Linked DNA regions of Thiocystis violascens DSM 198. The protein of the gene in region 1 binds, or shares a complex with, the protein of each later gene. Links are inferred from orthologs where the notes say so. Each region holds a gene or a part of one and is shown on either strand. Other genes may lie near its edges.

Region 1 (6,374 bases):
CCCTGATGGTTGTGTATCGGTGCAAGCGTGCCGAATTCATACGGTGGAAACTAGCACCGACGGCTCACGGATGAAAGTTTTTCGCCATAAAACCTTTCGCGACCAGATAGATTTCGCGACTCTGCGCTCTGGACGATTGCGGCTTGCGACTTGCAACCCGGTGGAAACTCCGACGCAGTTCGAGCAGATAGGCATCGAAGCCTTCGCCTTGGAAGGCTTTGACCACCAGTGAGCCGCCCGGTTTCAGGCACTCTCGCGCCAGATCCAATGCCAGTTCCAGCAGATAGACGACACGCGATTGATCGGTGACGACGGTTCCCGTGATATTGGGGGCCATATCCGAAAGCACCAGGTCGAGCGGTTCCGCGCCGATCGCCTCGCGCAGTTGCGACAGGACCGAATCCTCGCGGAAATCGCCCTGCAAAAACACCACGCCATCAAGCGCCTCCATCGGCAGCAGATCGAGCGCGATCACCTGCCCTTTCGGACCGACCAGACGGCTTGCGATCTGCGACCAACTGCCCGGCGCGGCCCCCAGGTCGAGCACCCGCGTTCCCGGCGTCAGGATCCGATCCTTCTCCTGAATCTCCAGCAGCTTATAGGCGGCACGGGAACGATAGCCCTCGCGCTGAGAACGCTTGACATAGGGATCGCTGTGATGACGGTCGAGCCAGCGTCGACTGGATTTGCTTTTTTTGTTCATGAAACCGCGTCCCGCCAATCGTCGCGGGTGACCGCAAGGTTAGGAAGTGTTTGAAACGTCGTCTTTGGTGCTGGACGCGGCTTGAATCAGAGGTCGTCAACCCAGGAAAACTGAAAGAGCTGGAGCAAAATTCCAGCGATGCCGCCGCCAAACAGCCCCCCCAGAACCGCTTGCGGAATCTGCTGATGCATGCCAAGACTGGCGGTCTGCCACCACAGCCCAGGATCGATATTCGTCAGCGGACCGCTCACCATCCAGACGCTGCCCGCGGCAACGCTGGCGAGAACCGCCATGATCGCGGCCTCGGCCAGATTGCAGGGAAAGGATGCCTGACAAAACCGATGTGTCAATGCCACCCACCGCCTGACGCTCGCAACGTACAGCACGCCATTGATACTCACCAGAAAGGCCAGAACGACAAAAAGCGAGAAAGGCGCCGCATGGAAGGGCTCCGCAATCGCGAGCACCGTTCCCCCGATCGCCCCGGCGGCCAACCCAGCCAATGCCTTGGAGGCGACGTTCATGGAGCAGCGCGTGGGAAAGCGCACGAGCAGACCGACAGCCGCCGCGATGACGGCGGCGCCCAGCGCCGTGTATACGAAGGCTGACGGTCCGGTCAACACAATCAACAGAATGACCCCGACGCCAGCACCGATCGCGGAACTGATGAGTGAGATCTCGCGCGCACCGTAGAGGACTGCGGTGACCGCGCCCGTCACTGCGGCGGCGATCACATAGGTGAATCCGCCAAAACCCAAACCTTTCAATAATTCCGAGAGCCCCGTGAAAAGAGGCGCATAGATCATCCCATGCAGGCTCCAGATGATTCCGCGGATAAAGGCAAGCCGCAACCGGGAAGCCGCGCTCGGGCGGGGGAGGTCCAGGCTCACTGAAGCGGCCGGACTGCCAGGATTCGGGGGTTCGTAAGAAATAGCCATAGACTTGAGTTTGAAAAACGTATCACGCAAAAACCGGTTTCCGGCCAGATAAACCGGTCGAACCCTACCTGCAAAACCAGAATGAACCAATGAAAAACGGGGCACTCGGCCCCGTCTTCGATCTCGCCTGGAGGAGCGAGTCGCTCAGGATCAACCGGCCTTCAGGGTCCAGGAAGAACACCAGCCATTAACGTTGATCAGCTTGCCGGGGAAGAGCGAACAGCCTTTCCAGTCGCCTTCGCCCTGGTCGGCCAGCATGAACTGGCAGGTCGCGCAGTGCTGCTCTTCGGCCGGGGCGCCAGGACGGGCGGCGGCGACACGCTCGGACTTGGTGGCGTCCTGATTGTACTTCAGGGCAACCGCGGTCGGGTCATCGGCGGCGACCGCGTTCGCGGGCGCGGAAGCGCGCGCGGTGCCGAAACCGACCAGGTTGATCATGGGGATGGCCGCGGCGGTACCCAGCATCACTTTGACGGCGTCGCGACGGCTCTTGCTGATTGGCTTATCGGACATTGATGTCACTCCTACTCAGTTAGGTACGGTTGTAGTGATCTCGTCACTCCCGGCATCGTCGCCGGAAGCCGACCGGCATTGTGCTACAGGAAACCGAAAAAGGCGAGCCGCAAGCCCGAAGATTCGGCGTCGACCTCAGTTGAGATAGGTGCCCGCGCCAAGGTAGCGCGCGGTCCAGTAAGGCGTATCCAAGCGGGCCAGTTGCACCCGATGGCGAGAAGTCGAGGCATGCACGAAGCGATCACTGTCCACCATCAACCCGACATGGTAGACGCCCGGTCCCGTCCTGAAAAAGACCATATCGCCCGGACCGGGACGCCCCAGCCTGACTGGCTTCGACGCCCGATGCTGTTCCACGGCGACGCGCGGGATCGCAACGCCGGCGACGTGATGTGCGTATTGGGTCAGGCCGCTACAATCGAAGCCCGAGGCGGGCGAGGATCCCCCGTAAACGTAGGGGGTGCCGATCTGCGACAATCCGGCCAGCACCACCTCGCCACGACGCCCGCTCAAATCCCTGTCGCCCCCCCTCGATGCACAGCCCGATAGGCTCGCCAGAACCAGAATCCCGATCCACAATCTCGTGCTTCGCGCAAGACACATCTTCATAAATCACACTCGATTCATGTCGCAATCTTTTGTATTTGTAGTTTTAGTCCGCGATGACGGTATCTGTCAATGCCTCCAGTCAAATCCTTTCCGAAGCGCCGGGCAGCGCGCTGCTTTACGTCATTTCCGCCAGCCAGTACAGTGGCTGCCTTCAAATCAGGCAGGCGCGCGGCACCGCGACGATCGCTTTTGACGCCGGGTGTCCGCGACAACAGGCCACCGCCCGCCACGCGATATTCGGAGTCCATTGCATGAGCGAAACCAAACACTGCCGGCTACTGATCCTGGGATCGGGCCCCGCCGGCTATACCGCCGCGGTCTACGCGGCCCGCGCCAATCTCAACCCGGTCCTGGTCACCGGCCTGGAGCAGGGCGGCCAGTTGATGACCACCACCGAGGTCGACAACTGGGCCGGCGATCCGGATGGCGTGCAGGGGCCTGAACTCATGGAGCGGATGCGCCGGCATGCCGAGCGGTTCGGGACCGAGATCCTGTTCGATCACATCAACGCGGTCGATCTCGCCGAGCGGCCCTTCCGTCTCACCGGCGATGCGGCGGTCTATACCTGCGACGCACTGATCGTCGCGACCGGCGCCAGTGCCATGTATCTCGGCCTTCCCTCCGAGGAGACATTCCGCGGACGCGGCGTCTCCGCCTGTGCCACCTGCGACGGCTTTTTCTACCGCAACCAGAAAGTCGCCGTCATCGGCGGCGGAAACACCGCAGTCGAAGAGGCGCTATACCTCTCGAATATCGCCTCCGAGGTCACCCTGGTGCACCGCCGCGACGCGCTGCGAGCCGAGAAGATTCTCCAGCGGCAACTCCTCGAAAAAGCCGACAAGGGCAACATCAAGCTCGCCTGGAACCAGACGCTCGACGAAATCTTGGGCGACGCGACCGGCGTGACCGGGATCCGCATCAAAAGCACGCTGGACGGGACGACCCGGGATATCGACCTGCAGGGCGTCTTCATCGCCATCGGCCACAAACCGAACACCCAGATCTTCGAGGGCCAGGTCGACATGGCGGGCGGATATATCAAGGTCCAGAGCGGCACCCGGGGCAACGCGACCGCAACCTCGGTGCCCGGCGTTTTCGCCGCTGGCGATGTGATGGACCCCATTTACCGTCAGGCCATTACGTCCGCCGGCACCGGCTGCATGGCGGCCCTGGACGCCGAGAAATTTCTGGATGCCATGGCGGTTGGCGGGGTTTAAGGGGCAAGGGCATTAACTATGGGATCTTTGGTATCCCTGAAGCCGTTCGTGGTGAGGCCCTCGAACCATGAACGGCTTCACGCGCCGAGGCCCGGATCGGAAAATCTTTTTCCGTAAATCGTCAAAAATTAAATTGGTACGGCCGCCACGCAAACAAACACAACCTTGCCCCTTGCCCCTTGCCCCTTGAGTCACTCGATCGCGTCGCAATGTACCGACTGACAACCTTGCCCCTGCCCTTCAGTCAACTGACACCGCCGCGATGTACAAGGTCACAACCCATTCCGCCATCGTGGAGATTTCCGCCGAGCAATGGAATCGTCTCGTCGATCCCGACACCCCTTTTCTGCGGCATGAGTTTCTCGCCGCACTGGAGCGTCACGACGGCGTCGGCGAGAAGTTCGGCTGGCTGCCCCATCACCTGGCCCTGCGCGATCAGGACGGCCGGCTGCTGGCGGTCACGCCCTGTTATCTGAAGTTCAATTCCTATGGCGAATTCGTCTTCGACTGGGCTTGGGCCGATGCCTACCAGCGTCATGGACGGTACTATTACCCAAAACTTGTCGTGGCCTCGCCGTACACCCCCGCGACCGGTTCGCGGCTGTTGACCGGTGCCGCGCCCGAGCGTCGCGCGTATGCCCAGGCGCTCATTCAGGGCGCGGTGCGGGTGGCCGAGCAGCTGGACGTGTCCTCGCTGCACTGGCTCTTTACCGCCGCCGACGAGACCGACTGGCTGGAAGATCAGGGGTTGATGCGGCGGGTTGGCTGCCAATTCCATTGGCACAATCGCGGATACGATTCTTTCGAGTCGTTGCTCGGCGCCTTCACGGCGGAGAAGCGGAAAAAGATCCACCGCGAGCGTCGCCGCGTGGCGGACAGCGGCGTGCGACTCCGTCGAGTGACCGGGGACGCGGTCACCGAGGCCGAATGGGCGATCTTCCACCAGCTTTACCGCGACACCTTCGACAAACGCGGCGGCATCCCGACCCTGACGCTCCCGTTCTTTCAGGACATCGGCGAGACCATGGGTCAAAATCTGCTGCTCGTTCTGGCCGAGCATGGCGGGAATATCGTCGCCGCCGCGTTCAATCTGATCGGCAGTCGTTCGCTCTATGGCCGCCACTGGGGCTGCTTTCAGGACTTCCATAGCCTGCATTTCGAGGCGTGTTACTATCAGGGACTGGAATACTGCATCGACTGCGGACTGGCGCGCTTCGAACCGGGCGCCCAAGGCGAACATAAAATCAGCCGAGGCTTTTTGCCCACGCCGACCTGGTCCGCCCATTGGATCGCCGATCCCGGATTCCGCGCCGCCATCTCCCATTTTCTCGACCAGGAGACCCGCGAAATGGACGATTATCTGGCGGACATGCACACCCACAGCCCCTATCGCAACCGATGATCGCCTTACTCGACCCCCAGGATCGGAACGCGTTTCCCGATATCGCTCAAGCCCTCCGCGAACCCAATGGTCTGCTGGCGGTCGGCGGCGATCTGACCCCGGCGCGACTCCAGAATGCCTACCGGCGCGGGATCTTCCCCTGGTTCAACCCTGGCGACCCCATTCTCTGGTGGTCCCCCGATCCGCGTACGATCTTGTTTCCAAAACAGTTGCGGATCTCGCGCAGCCTGGCGAAACGGCTGCGTCGACAACCCTTCGTCGTCACGCTCGACCGCGCCTTTCCTTGTGTGATTCGTGGCTGCGCGGCGCCCCGCGAGCCCCACGGCGGCACCTGGCTGATCCCCGAGATGATCGCCGCCTATGAGGCGTTGCATGCGCGAGGGCTAGCGCATTCGGTGGAAGTCTGGCAGGGCCAGGACTTGGTCGGCGGGCTTTACGGCGTCGCCATCGGGCGCGCCTTCTTCGGCGAATCCATGTTCAGCCGCGTCACGGATGCATCCAAGGTCGCGCTGGTGCATCTCTGCCAACAGCTTGAAAGCTGGAACTTCGGCCTCGTCGACTGCCAGATGCGAACCGACCACCTGATGCGCATGGGCGCCGTCGAAATGCCGCGCGCCGATTTCATTGGCCTGCTGGATCGGTTCTGCCCGCTTCCCGGACGCGACTTCAATTGGGACGATGGCGTCGTTCAGGTTCCTGATCGCCCAGCATTGCCCAATCCCACGCCAGCGCGTGCCGAGGCGCCATGAGTCAGGAAACCAATCCAAACCGAGGCCGCTATCTCGCCCTTTATATGACCGCCGAGCACCCCTGTTCCTATCTGGAGGGTCGGCAAGCCCGCACTCTCTTCGTCGATCCGAGCGCCCGCATCGACAATGCCACCTATCAAGTATTGATCGACCAGGGATTTCGGCGCAGTGGCTCTCACATCTACCGTCCCGCTTGCCGGGGCTGCTCGGCCTGCGTTCCTGTTCGCATTCCCGTGGAGGCAT
Region 2 (4,696 bases), 1.7 Mb from region 1 along the record:
TGGCGCTGATCTTTGGTCTGCTCGGCCTGATACTGACCATCCTAATTGGCCTGCACTGGTCTCTGGTGCTGGAGCCAACCTTGCGCTCGGAGGCCGAGAGCCGTTCGAGCGCGCTGGCACAGGCCCAGGCCCAGGGTATCGAGAAGCTCCTCGGCGGCGATGTCGCCCTGGATCGCCTGCAGATCGAATTGCAAACCGCGCTGGACGCCATCCTGCTACTCAAGGATCGCTCCACCGGGGCACCCTTCATCCGCGGAATCAAACTGATCGTCGACTATGATCTGATCGGTGTACCCAGCGGAAGTCTCGACGTGGCCCTGGGAGAGGACAAATGCGCCGACTGTTTCGTCGCCCAGATTCCCCTTTACCATCCGCGAAATCATCAGCTCGTCGGGATCGCCACCTGCTACTCCAGCCCGCAGTTTTTGGAGCAACTGGTACGCGATGTCCGGATCAAACTGCTTTGGCTCGGCGGAACCATCCTCGGTCTGATCGGTTTCGCCTGGTGGGAAAGCAATCGACTCCTGCGGCGCCTGGGCGAAAGCGAGTCCAATCTGCGCAATATCTTCGAGGCGGCGCCCTTTCCCATGATGCTCATCGAAGCGGATCAAGGCGGATTGCGCCAGATCAACCGGGCGGCCAAGGCGTATCTTGCTCTGAGCGAAGACCAAAACGGGCGCTTCTCCAGCGAGTCCTGGCGTGCGCTTCATGCGTCGGGGCTGCCGAATCAAGAGGAAGAACCCCGCGAAATGCCCATCCTCGACGTGGACGGAACCCTGCGGTGGGCGTTGGTTTCGACGATTCCACTGCGTTTTTCCGGCGCGCCAAGCCGGCTGATCTCGCTGGTTGACGTGTCCGACATGAAAAAAATCCAAGATGAGCTGCGCGCGGCGTCTTTCACCGATAGCCTCACCGGACTCTACAACCGGCGTTATCTTTTTTCGCGGTTGATCAGCGAGATCGATCTGGTCAACCGCTATGGCCATCCGCTCTCCGTCATCCTGTTCGACCTGGATCACTTCAAAAGCATCAACGACACCTACGGGCACGGGGTCGGCGACGAGGTCTTGATCCAGATTGCCGTCGTGCTCCGCGCTTGCATTCGCGAAGTCGACGTGGCCGGACGCTACGGAGGCGAGGAATTTCTCGTGATCCTGCCGCACGCGGACGCTGCGAAGGCCAAGGATATCGCGGAACGAATCCGCATCACGCTCAAGACGTTGAAGTGGCCGCAGCCACGCCTGCGGGTGACCGTGAGCGCGGGCGTCCAGGAATACAGCGTCGAGAGTCTCGACGAATTCGTCGAGGCTGCCGATCGCAAGCTGTATCAGGCGAAAGAGGGCGGGCGGGATCGGGTGGTTTAACCTAACCCGGATTTCTCACCGCAAAGACGCAAAGGCCGCAAAGGATTGAATCAAGGATGTTTGGCGGAAGCTTGGCCGAGGCTGGCTCGACCAGGAGACAAGCCGCATGGAAATCTTCAAGATATTGTTTCCTTTGCGTTCTTCGTGCCTTTGTGGTGAAAAATCCGGGTTAGGCAATTTCCGGGAAAATTCTTACCAAATGCGACCGCCGACAACCTGTCGGCGGTCCCAAGGGTCGACGCAAAACCGTCAGCCCTTCATCGACGAGAAGAACTCGTCATTGGTCTTGGTCGCCTTGAGTTTGTCGTGCAGGAATTCCATCGCGGCCAGCTCGTCCATCGGATGCAGAATCTTGCGCAGAATCCACATCTTCTGAAGCTCCGCCGGCCCCATCAGCAGTTCCTCGCGACGGGTGCCGGAGCGGTTGATGTTGATCGAGGGGAAGATGCGGCGCTCGGCGATACGGCGATCCATATGGATCTCCATGTTGCCGGTACCCTTGAATTCCTCGTAGATGACATCGTCCATGCGCGAGCCGGTATCGACCAGCGCGGTGGCCAGAATGGTCAGACTGCCGCCTTCCTCGACATTGCGGGCCGCACCGAAGAAACGCTTGGGCCGTTGCAGCGCGTTGGCGTCCACGCCGCCAGTCAGCACCTTGCCGGACGAGGGCACCACCGTGTTATAGGCACGCGCCAGACGAGTGATCGAATCGAGCAGAATCACCACGTCGAGTTTGTGCTCGACCAGCCGCTTGGCCTTCTCGATGACCATCTCGGCCACTTGAACGTGACGGGTCGCCGGCTCGTCGAAGGTCGACGAGATCACCTCGCCGCGCACCGAACGGGCCATCTCGGTGACCTCTTCCGGGCGCTCGTCGATCAGCAGCACGATCAGATAACAGTCCGGGTGATTGTGCCCGATGGACTGCGCGATATTCTGCAACATCATGGTCTTGCCGGCCTTGGGCGGCGAGACGATAAGCCCGCGCTGGCCCTTGCCGATGGGCGCCACCAGATCGATGGTGCGCGCCGTGATGTCCTCGGTGCTGCCGTTGCCGATCTCCAGCGTGAGCCGCTTGTTGGCGAACAGCGGGGTGAAGTTCTCGAACAGGATCTTCGACTTGGCGTTCTCGGGCCGGTCGAAGTTGATGTCGTTGACCTTCAGCAGCGCGAAATAGCGCTCGCCGTCCTTGGGCGGACGAATCTTGCCGGAAATGGTGTCGCCGGTGCGCAACGCGAAGCGGCGAATCTGGCTGGGCGAGACATAGATGTCGTCGGGACCGGCGAGGTAGGAGGCATCGGCGGAGCGCAGAAAGCCGAAGCCGTCCGAGAGGATCTCCAGCACGCCGTCGCCGGAAATATCCTCGCCCCGCTTGGCCTGGGCCTTGAGGATGGCAAAGATCAGATCCTGCTTGCGCGAGCGTCCAACGCCCTCGATTTCCATGGATTGAGCCAGGGCAACCAGCTCGGGCACTGGCGTTTTCTTCAGTTCGGTTAGATTCATCGCGATTTTCGTTAAGGACAGAGGTCGTGGCTGGTCGGCAGCGCCCCGCGAAGGGCCGGAGTCGCGCGGGAAGGCGACTGAAGGGCGGCAGCTTACCGGAGAGAGGGCGCCCGGTCGGGCGCCCCGCGTTGGTTTGTTCCAGGCGGTTTCGTGAAAAACACGCGGGTCTTGTCGGCGCGTCGCTTCAAAGATTGCTGTCGATAAAGGCGGTCAACTGCGACTTGGACACCGCCCCAACCTTGGTCGCCTCGACCTCGCCGGCGCGAAACAGCATCAGCGTCGGAATGCCGCGAATGCCGTAGCGCGGCGGCGTGCCGGGGTTTTCGTCGATATTGAGCTTGGCGACCTTGAGCCGGCCCGCGTATTCCCCGGCGATCTCGTCGAGCACCGGCGCGATCATCTTGCACGGCCCGCACCAGTCGGCCCAGTAATCCACGAGCACGGGTTCGGGGGATTTCAAAACCTCTTCTTCGAAAGAGTCATCGGTCACATGGACGATGCTATCGCTCACTGAAGTTATCTCCCATTTTTATTTTGCATTGAGTTGTGTGAAAGGCGTGATGACCGGCCAGTGAAGGCGGCGCGCGGATCGGCTTGAGGGGCGGGCGGGCGGATTGGCGTTGATAACAGCCCTTGGGTAAGATGCTATTTGATCCAAAGCGCAGACAATTTGCAAGCCTTGCCCGTTCGCGAGGCTCATGGCCTCAACGATCGACAATCCCGACAGCCAAATTTCATGACAGATAAACATCTCACCCAGGTCCGTTTCGACGGCTTCGACCTCGACCCGCGCATCCTGGCCGGCCTCGCCGACGCGGGTTTTTCCCGCTGCACGCCGATTCAGGCCGAAACCCTCCCGATCGCCCTGGCCGGGCGCGATGTCGCCGGCCAGGCCCAGACCGGCACCGGCAAGACCGCCGCCTTTTTGCTGGTCGTCATGCAGCGACTGCTCAACACGCCGCCACCGCCGCCGGGACAGATCAGCCATCCACGGGCGCTGATCCTGGCGCCGACGCGCGAACTGGCGGTGCAGATTCACCGCGATACCCTGCTGCTCGCCACCCACACCGGGCTACGGGCCGGGCTGGTCTATGGCGGCACCGGCTATCAACAGCAACGCGACGATCTGGCCGCCGGGGTCGATATCCTGATCGGCACGCCGGGACGCCTGATCGACTATCTGAAGCAGAACGTCTTCGATCTCAAGGCCATCGAGGCGGTGGTGCTCGACGAGGCGGACCGCATGTTCGACCTCGGATTCATCAAGGACATCCGTTTTCTGCTACGCCGGATGCCACCCCCCGAGTCGCGGCTCGGCATGCTGTTCTCGGCCACGCTCTCCTATCGGGTGACCGAACTCGCCTACGAGCACATGAACCGCCCGCAACTGATCAAGATCGAGACCGACAAGATCACAGCCGACCGCGTGCGTCAGTGCTGTTACATGACCTCCAACGAGGAAAAGATCCCGCTGCTGATCGGACTGGTGCGCGGCTGGAAGGATGCCCGCATCATGGTCTTCGTCAACACCAAGCGCGAGGCGGACCGGGTCTGGGGCTATCTGCAGGGCAACGGCATCAACACCGCCGTCCTGTCCGGTGACGTGCCGCAGAACAAGCGTCTCAAGCTGCTGCGCGATTTCACCGAGGGTAACCTGCCGGTGCTGGTCGGCACCGACGTGGCCGCGCGCGGTCTGCACATCCCGGACGTGACCCATGTGGTCAATTACGACCTGCCGGAAGATCCCGAGGATTATGTTCACCGCATCGGGCGCACCGCGCGCGCCGGCGCTGCCGGGGACGCCATCGGCTTCGTCTGCGAGACCT

What was found. Proteins that work in one complex are often made in the same cells at the same time.
Region 2: the proteins of trxB (region 1) and trxA are in contact, whole or in part, in a crystal structure (PDB 1F6M), measured with the Escherichia coli proteins. The link is inferred for Thiocystis violascens DSM 198 from one-to-one orthologs.

The regions. Positions count from the first base shown.
Region 1 is NC_018012.1:1,022,684-1,029,057, forward strand. The notes cover bases 2,060-4,997. They hold trxB (thioredoxin-disulfide reductase), read left to right. Parts: upstream 2,060-3,014; coding sequence 3,015-3,980; downstream 3,981-4,997. Other genes in these bases: THIVI_RS04595 (high-potential iron-sulfur protein), read right to left, coding at 2,060-2,154; THIVI_RS04600 (C40 family peptidase), read right to left, coding at 2,290-2,667; THIVI_RS04610 (GNAT family N-acetyltransferase), read left to right, coding at 4,243-4,997. Also shown: 23S rRNA (uridine(2552)-2'-O)-methyltransferase RlmE, read right to left, coding at 65-703; THIVI_RS04590 (hypothetical protein), read right to left, coding at 790-1,746; more of THIVI_RS04595, read right to left, coding at 1,792-2,059; more of THIVI_RS04610, read left to right, coding at 4,998-5,382; aat (leucyl/phenylalanyl-tRNA--protein transferase), read left to right, coding at 5,379-6,131; THIVI_RS04620 (arginyltransferase), read left to right, coding at 6,128-6,374.
Region 2 is NC_018012.1:2,749,602-2,754,297, forward strand. The notes cover bases 1,719-4,696. They hold trxA (thioredoxin TrxA), read right to left. Parts: upstream 3,382-4,696; coding sequence 3,055-3,381; downstream 1,719-3,054. Other genes in these bases: rho (transcription termination factor Rho), read right to left, coding at 1,719-2,870; THIVI_RS12150 (DEAD/DEAH box helicase), read left to right, coding at 3,607-4,696. Also shown: THIVI_RS12135 (GGDEF domain-containing protein), read left to right, coding at 1-1,364; more of rho, read right to left, coding at 1,614-1,718. UniProt on the Escherichia coli protein: Participates in various redox reactions through the reversible oxidation of its active center dithiol to a disulfide and catalyzes dithiol-disulfide exchange reactions.